One region of the Nocardia sp. NBC_00403 genome, then DNA from elsewhere that is predicted to be linked to it. Evidence: riboswitches for the same ligand, from Rfam matches in the RefSeq annotation. Region 1 holds a riboswitch; the other holds the start of a gene.
What was found. Region 1 has a riboswitch for glycine ahead of glyA (serine hydroxymethyltransferase). Riboswitches for the same ligand answer to the same signal wherever they lie in the genome.

Region 1 (4,418 bases):
CAGTCGACGACCGCGACCGCGAGGCCGCCGAGCGAGGTCTCCTTGTATTTGTCCAGCATATCCGCGCCCGTCGCGCGCATCGTCTGGATGACCTTATCGAGTGACACATGGTGGACGCCGTCGCCGCGAATCGCCATGCGGGCCGCGGTGATCGCCTTGACCGCCGCGACACCGTTGCGTTCGATGCACGGAATCTGCACGAGTCCGCCGATCGGATCGCAGGTGAGACCGAGGTTGTGTTCGATGCCGATCTCGGCGGCATTCTCGATCTGTTCGGGTGTGCCGCCGAGTACGGCGGTGAGTCCGGCTGCCGCCATCGCGCAGGCCGAGCCGACCTCGCCCTGGCACCCGACCTCCGCGCCGGAGATCGAGGCGTTCTCCTTGATCAGCTGCCCGATCGCACCCGCGGTCAACAGGAAATCGATCACGCTGTCGTCATTCGGGCCGGTGACGAACTGCTGAACATAATGCAGCACAGCGGGAATGATGCCCGCGGCGCCGTTCGTCGGCGCGGTGACGACCCGACCGCCCGCGGCGTTCTCCTCGTTGACGGCCATGGCGTACAGCGTGACCCACTCCATCGCTCGTAGCGGGTCGGTGTCGTCGGCTTCGACGGTCAATCGTTCGTGCAGCGCTGCCGCACGCCGCCGAACGGCGAGTGCGCCCGGCAGCACACCCGCCGTCGACGTCCCCCGCTGGACGCAGTCCTGCATGACCTTCCAGATCTCGAGCAGGTCGGTCCGGATCCGATCCGGACTGCGCCAGGTCATTTCGTTGGCCAGCATCAGCTCACTGATGGACAGCCCGGTAGCGGCGGTGCGGGCAAGCAGCTCCGCGGCCGAGGCGAACGGGTGCCCGACCGTGGTCCTCGTCTCGGCAGGCCGGTCGATCTCGGTTTCGTCCAAAACGAATCCGCCGCCGACGGAATAGAAGCGACGCTCGACGAGCACCTGACCTTTGGCATCGACGGCGCGGAACATCATGCCGTTGCTGTGGAAGACCGGTCGGATTCGCCAGAGCAGTTCGATGTCCTCGTCGACGGCGAAGCCGATCGGATGCACCCCACCGAGCCGCAGCGTGCCGGTGTCACGCGCCTCGGACGTGGTGGCGGCCACCACCTCCGGATCGACGGTCTCCGGCCGTTCGCCGGACAACCCGGCGACAATCGCCTCGATGCTGCCGTGCCCGCGCCCGGTCGCGCCGAGCGATCCGTAGAGCTCAACCCGAACACCGGTCGTATTGTGCAGCTGCCCATCGGTTTTGAGCTGCTCGATGAACCGGGCGGCCGCGCGCATCGGCCCGACCGTGTGCGAGCTCGACGGCCCGATGCCGACCCGGAACAGGTCGAAAATGCTGACCGTCATGCCCGTTCACGCAGACCGGGATACAGCGGGAACCGATCGACCAGCGCACCGACCCGCTCGCCCAACTCCTCGACCGGCTGCGCCGCGCGCAGCGCCGCGGCAATGATGTCGGCGACCTCGGTGAATGCCGCGGTGTCGAAGCCACGTGCGGCCAGTGCCGGTGTGCCGATCCGCAGACCGGAGCTCACCATCGGCGGTCGCGGGTCGAACGGAACGGCGTTGCGGTTCACGGTGATTCCGATCTCGGCGAGCCGATCCTCTGCCTGCTGGCCGTCGAGCTCGGAGTCGCGTAGGTCTACGAGCACCAGGTGCACGTCGGTACCGCCGCTGACCACGCTGATCCCCGCCGCCCGGCAGTCCACGGCGAGCAGTCGCTCGGCGAGGATCCGCGCACCCGCGAGCGTGCGTTGCTGGCGATCACGGAACGCCGCTTCACCCGCCATCTTGAAGGCGACGGCCTTGGCCGCTATCACATGCTCCAGCGGCCCGCCCTGCTGTCCGGGGAAGACCGCCGAAGCCAGCTTCTTGCCCAATTCCTCGACGGCGAGGATGAATCCACCGCGTGGCCCGCCGAGGGTCTTGTGGGTGGTGGAGGTGACGATGTGCGCGTGCGGCACGGGCGAGGGATGCAGCCCCGCCGCGACCAGACCGGCGAAGTGCGCCATGTCCACCATCAGGTATGCGCCGACTTCGTCTGCGATGCGCCGGAATTCGGCGAAGTCGAGGTGCCGCGGATAGGCCGACCAGCCTGCCACGATCAGTTTCGGCCGATGCTCATGCGCGAGCCGTCGCACCTCGTCCATATCGACGAGATGGTCCTCGGCCCGAACATGATAGGCCGCAACGTCATAGAGCCGACCGGAGAAATTGATCTTCATGCCATGGGTGAGGTGTCCACCATGATCCAGCGCAAGCCCGAGGATGCCGTCTCCGGGTCGCAACACCGCATGCATCGCCGCGGCGTTGGCCTGAGCTCCCGAGTGCGGCTGGACGTTGACGTATTCCGCGCCGAACAAAGCGCGTAACCGGTCGATCGCGAGTGATTCGATCTCATCGACATGCTCGCACCCGCCGTAATAGCGGCGGCCGGGATAGCCCTCGGCGTATTTGTTGGTGAGCACCGAACCCTGCGCCTGCATCACTGCCAGCGGCGCGTGGTTTTCGGAGGCGATCATTTCCAGACCGCGTTGCTGCCTGTCGATTTCGCGGTCGATAAAATGTGCGACGAGCGGATCGAATTCGCGCAGCGACGCGTCGAGCTCGGTTCGGACGGCGGTGTTGCTGTTTCCAGCGACCTGCAAGCGGTCGCCAGCGGTGACAGGTTCGGCCATGAGGAGCCTTTCGTCGACGCATGCGCGTAGGTGGCTCCTCCCGCTCTGTCCAATGGCCTGAGAGTTTCACGCACTGTGTTGGGACACTGCGCGTTTGCCCCGTCGGCGAGTGCGTGCGCACTGCTTTCCAGAGTTGCCTGTGCGCAGCGGTACTGGGCCTGAGAGATTCCCGGGAGGATTTGCTCCTTCGGCTCCCCACGAAAACCCGTGGAGATCTCCCGCTACGCGTCGAACGGCGATTATTCGATTGCACATCGAGCAACTAGTTTCGTAATACGCAACTGGTGCTCCATACGCAACTAAGTATTGGGCCGCCCCCACCCCTTGTCAACAGGAGCACCGATACCGATCGCCCCTCCTCGCGATTCGCCCCGCGTACGACGACCGCAGCGGGCACAGATCGCGAGAGCGGGTACGGATGTGGTCAGCCGAGGTACCCCAGACGGCGGCCGATGTCCGCGGCACTCGCGATGGTCAGCTCGGCGGCGCGGGCGAAACGTTCCGGAGCAAGGCGGTAGGCGGGACCCGAAACACTCAGTGCCGCAACGATTGCACCGTTGCTGTCGTAAACGGGCGCGGCGACAGCGTTCAGCCCGATCTCCAGTTCCTCGCGCACGCTCGCCCAGCCATTGTTCCTGACCTCGACGAGCTCGGCGGCCAGGTCGGCGACCTTGGTGAGAGTGTTGTCGGTGAACGCCTCGAGCTTGGCGCCGACCCGCTTACGCATCTCGCTCGGCTCGAGACCCGCGAGCAGCACCTTGCCACTGGAGGTGGCGTGCGCCGGGCAGCTCTGCCCCACCCAGGACCGCAGCGCGATCGAGCCGGGTCCCATCGCCTCGACGATATTGATGATCCGATTGCCGTCCAGGACAGCGAGATTAGTCGTCTCACCCGAGGCGATCGCGAGCTCGTTGCACGCGCCCTGGCTCTGCCCGACGAGGTCGACCTGCGCACTGGTGGATCCGGCGAGCCGGACGATGGAGAAGCCGAGCCGATACTTGCCGCGCTCCGAGAGCTGTTCGACGTATCCGCGCGATTCCAGCACGGCGACAAGCCGCGAGACGGTAGATTTGTGCACGCCGAGTTCCGCGGCGATCTCCGTGACGCCGGCCTGCCCCAGCTTGGCGATAATCTCCATGACCAGCAGCGCTCGGTCGACGGACTGCACCGCAGCCGTCCGCCCGTTGTCATCGCCGTCTCGAGTTGCCATCTCGAACGCCATTCTAAGTGGTCGTCGCTCCCAAGCTGCCGACACGTCGCTGCACCACGGCGATCTCCCGCAATGCATCGTTGAGCAGACTGCGATTCAATGGCGAAAGTTCCGACATCGTGATGATGTCGCCGGGACTGTGCCCGGCGGAGAGCTGCTCGACCTGATGGACCATCCGCATGCGCTGCAGCATGACGAAAACCTCGGTGAGGATGGTGGCATCGCGCTCGCTCAGCGCCCCCGCGCTCGCGGCGGCCGCCAACCGCACCGGCGTCGACGCCGTGGTCACGCCCGCCACCAGACCGCCCCATCGGGCGAGGTTGACGATCGGAGCCAGCGCGTGGCTCTTCAAATCGAATGTCCCGCCGCGCCGGGACAGCACATCCCGCAGCGAGCGCGCCCGCACTCGTCCCGACAATGCGTCGAGCAGCTGCAATCGCAGGGCGTTCGGGTGTTCGGCGCGCATGCTCCGGAAGGCCGCGGGCACCGTGTGCAGCGCTTCCTCGCCCCATA
Region 2 (4,418 bases), 3.7 Mb from region 1:
CTCGACCCCTTCCCGTTCGCTTAGACTCGGTGGTACGGCGAGCTCTGCGGTAGTCATGCCGGGTGGCCGGCGGAGGTATTGGGAGGCAGTGCGATGAGTGAGCGCAGCGAGCGAATCATGTCACAGGGTGCTTCGCGCATGCCGGAGCTGAGCGTTAGCGAGGCGCAGGCATGAGTGAAATGCGCGTGATCGGCATTCGTGTCGAGCAGCCACAGAACCAGCCCGTGCTGTTGCTCCGTGAGGCGTCCGGCGATCGGTATCTACCGATCTGGATCGGACAGGCCGAGGCGACTGCGATCGTGCTCGAACAGGAGGGGGTGACCCCGATTCGTCCATTGACCCACGATCTGATCAAGATCCTGATCACCGACCTCGGGCACACCCTGAAGGAAGTGCGGATCGTGGATCTGCAAGAGGGCACTTTCTACGCGGATCTGGTCTTCGAGAACGATCTACGGGTTTCGGCGCGGCCGTCGGATTCGGTAGCGATCGCGTTGCGGGTCGGTTGCCCGATCTATGCCGAGGAACCGGTCCTCGAGGAAGCCGGATTGGTCATGCCGGACGAGCGCGAGGACGAGGTCGAGAAGTTCAAGGAGTTCCTCGAGTCGGTTTCGCCCGATGACTTCAAAGCCACTGACAGCTGAGGGATTTCGAACTTTCTTCTAGACCTCAACTACAGGTCGAGACTCTTACCGCGCGTCGCGTTTGGTCGGACGATGCCGCTCCCGGGACAATCAGAGGGAGTAACCTCGATAGTTGGGCCACGTCCGTTATGACTGGGTGTATGTGGTCAACGGAGCCGGGACATTGATGAGGCCAAGGCATCGGCGAAGCAAGGGAGTGGTCAGTGGCAGAGCAATCGCAGGGAGTGGTACAGCCAGGCCTGTTCCCGGACGATTCGGTACCTGACGATCTTGTCGGCTACCGCGTTCCCAGCGCATGCCAGGTAGCCGGGATCACCTATCGGCAGCTCGATTACTGGGCGCGCACCGGTCTGGTCGTGCCGTCCATCCGGAGCGCCGCGGGTTCGGGCAGTCAGCGGCTGTACTCGTTCAAGGACATTCTGGTCCTGAAGATCGTGAAGCGACTATTGGACGCGGGGATCTCGCTGCAGAACATCCGCATCGCGGTCGATCACTTACGCAGTCGCGGCGTGCAGGACTTGGCGGGCATCACACTGTTCTCCGACGGCACCTCGGTGTACGAATGCACCTCGGCCGAGGAGGTAGTTGATTTACTGCAGGGTGGGCAGGGCGTTTTCGGCATCGCGGTGAGCGGTGCAATGCGCGAGTTGACCGGCGCAATCGCCAACTTCCCAGCCGAGCGGGCCGTCAGCGGCAGCGCGAGCGAGCGCCCCGAGGACGAACTGTCGTTCCGGCGCAAGGCGCGGATGAACCAGAAGACCGGCTAGAGATTCTGTGGGAGTGCCCGTCGCCTGCGGCGGGCACTTTGCTTTCTGCGGAAAGTGACGAGGGCGACACCGCCATCCGGGGTCCGGTGGCGCGGTTCGTTGTGCGCGCGGCATAAACTAGCGGTGCGTCGCCGCCGTGCGGGAGAGTCCCGGTCTTCAGAAGAGTCCGGGCGCCGAAGGAGCAGCACCTCCCCGTCAACCTCTCAGGCAACAGGGACCGTACGGGCTTCGACGCCTCTGGAAAGTGGTGACCGCTGCAGACAGCGCACGGTCGCCCGCCCATGGGGAAAGGGGTCGCACCCCGAATCTCTCAGGCTCCACGACAGAGGGGGAGGGCTGGTATCCGTCGACCGCGTTGGTCGACCCGCCCGACCTTGGGAGCTGCTGCCGTGACTCGATCATTCGCCGACCGCCATATCGGACCCGACCGGGACGAACTCGCCCGGATCCTGGACCTCGTCGGCGTCGGTTCGCTCGACGAGCTCGCCACCGCCGCCTTGCCCGCGAGCATCCTCGACGGCTCCGGTCTCGATGTGCTGCCGCCCGCGGCCACCGAGCACGAGGTGCTCACCGAGCTGGCCGAGCTCGCCCATTCGAACACCGTCGCCACCTCGATGATCGGCCTCGGCTACTACGACACGTTGACCCCGCCGGTACTGGTGCGCAGCCTGCTGGAGAATCCGGCTTGGTACACCGCCTACACCCCCTACCAGCCCGAGATCAGCCAGGGCCGTCTCGAAGCGCTGCTCAACTTCCAGACCATGGTGTCGGATCTGACCGGTATGGAGGTCGCCAACTCCTCCATGCTCGACGAGGCCACCGCGGCTGCCGAGGCGATGACGCTGCTGCGCAGGGCGGGCCGGTCGAAGTCCGAGCGACTGCTCATCGACACCGACCTTTTCCCGCAGACCAAGACCGTGCTGTACACCAGGGCCGAGCCGCTCGGCATCGAGATTGTCGAGGCCGACCTCTCCTGCGGTCTGCCCGACGGCGAGTTCTTCGGTGTGCTGGTGCAGATTCCCGGTGCGTCGGGCCGGGTGGTGGACTGGGCGCCGCTGATCGAGGCGGCGCACGAGCGCGGTGCGCTGGTCGCCGTCGGTGCCGATCTGCTCGCGCTGACGCTGATCACGCCGCCGGGGGAGCAGGGCGCGGACGCCTGCTTCGGCACCACACAGCGGTTCGGCGTGCCGATGGGCTTCGGCGGACCGCACGCCGGATATCTGTCGGTGCACTCCAAGCATGCGCGGCAGTTGCCGGGCCGGCTGGTCGGCGTCTCCGTCGACGCGGACGGTTCGGTCGCCTACCGGCTCGCACTGCAGACCCGTGAACAGCACATTCGCCGTGAAAAGGCGACCTCCAACATCTGTACCGCCCAGGTGCTGCTCGCCATCCTTGCCGCGATGTACGCCAGCTATCACGGTCCCGACGGGTTGCGGGAGATCGCGCGGCGGGTGCACGGCCATGCACGGGCCATCGCCGCCGGACTCGACGGCGCTGTCGTGCACGACAACTTCTTCGACACCGTGCTGGTGCACGTGCCCGGCGGCGCGGAAGCCGTTGTGGCGAAGGCGAAGTCGCGTGGCATCAACCTGCGACTGGTGGACGCCGATCACATCGGCATCGCCTGCGACGAAGCCACCACCGCGGCGCATGTCGCCGCCGTGCTCGAATCCTTCGGTACCGCACTGTCTTCCGAGGCGTCGGCCCCGGCCGCGGGCGGATCGATCGAGACCCGCGCCTCCGAATATCTCACGCACCCGGCCTTCACCAACTACCACACCGAGACCGCGATGTTGCGATATCTGCGGCGGCTGTCGGACAAGGATATTGCTCTGGACCGCAGCATGATTCCGCTCGGTTCCTGCACCATGAAGCTGAACGCGACCGCCGAGATGGAGGCCATTACCTGGCCCGGCTTCGCGCGGGTGCATCCGTACGCGCCGGTGGAGGATGCGCCGGGGCTGTTGCGGGTGATCCACGATCTGGAGAGCTGGCTCTCGGCGATCACCGGGTACGACTCGGTGAGCCTGCAGCCGAACGCGGGCAGTCAGGGCGAATACGCCGGGCTGCTCGCCATCCGGCGCTACCACCTCGATCGTGGTGACACGCACCGGGATACGTGCCTGATCCCGTCCAGCGCGCACGGCACCAACGCGGCGTCCGCGGCGATGGCCGGGCTGCGCGTCGAGATGGTGAAGTGTCGTGACAACGGTGATGTCGACCTGGATGACCTGCGCGCCAAGATCGCCGACCACGCCGACCGGCTGGCCTGCATCATGATCACCTACCCGTCCACGCACGGCGTGTACGAGCATGAGGTCGCCGAGCTGTGCGCGCTGGTGCACGATGCGGGCGGTCAGGTGTATGTCGACGGCGCGAACCTGAATGCGCTTGTCGGACTTGCCCGTCCGGGTCGCTTCGGCGGCGATGTGAGCCACCTGAACCTGCACAAGACCTTCTGCATCCCGCACGGCGGCGGTGGTCCAGGCGTCGGCCCGGTGGCGGTGCGCTCGCACCTGGCGCCGTACCTGCCCGGCGATCCGCTCGAAACCGGTTCGCACGCGGTGTCGGCCGCCATGTACGGCTCGGCCTCGATCCTGCCGATTACCTGGGCCTACATTCGGATGATGGGCGCCGACGGTCTGCGCAAGGCCACGCTGACCGCGATCGCCTCGGCCAACTACATCGCCCGCCGCCTCGACGAGCACTTCCCGGTGCTCTACACCGGCGAGCACGGCATGGTCGCCCACGAGTGCATCCTGGATCTGCGCGAGATCACCAAGCAGACCGGCGTCACCGTCGATGATGTCGCAAAGCGTCTGGCGGACTATGGTTTCCACGCCCCGACCATGAGCTTCCCGGTCGCAGGCACCCTGATGGTGGAACCGACCGAAAGCGAGAACCTGGCCGAACTCGACGAGTTCATCCTCGCGATGACCTCGATCCGCGATGAGATCGACAAGGTAGCGGCCGGCGTGTGGCCGGTGGAAGACAACCCATTGCGCGG

Region 2: another riboswitch for glycine. It lies ahead of gcvP (aminomethyl-transferring glycine dehydrogenase); the one in region 1 lies ahead of glyA (serine hydroxymethyltransferase).

Annotation. Positions count from the first base shown of each region.
Region 1 covers NZ_CP107939.1:8,545,933-8,550,350, forward strand. The annotation lists gene OHQ90_RS38415 (L-serine ammonia-lyase) at 1-1,364, opposite strand, end outside; gene glyA (serine hydroxymethyltransferase) at 1,361-2,695, opposite strand; glycine riboswitch at 2,731-2,832, opposite strand; glycine riboswitch at 2,833-2,926, opposite strand; gene OHQ90_RS38425 (IclR family transcriptional regulator) at 3,120-3,905, opposite strand; gene OHQ90_RS38430 (putative nucleotidyltransferase substrate binding domain-containing protein) at 3,919-4,418, opposite strand, start outside.
Region 2 covers NZ_CP107939.1:4,812,083-4,816,500, forward strand. The annotation lists gene OHQ90_RS21350 (bifunctional nuclease family protein) at 171-644, shown strand; partial or broken gene OHQ90_RS21355 (MerR family transcriptional regulator) at 860-1,411, shown strand; glycine riboswitch at 1,541-1,641, shown strand; gene gcvP (aminomethyl-transferring glycine dehydrogenase) at 1,801-4,418, shown strand, end outside.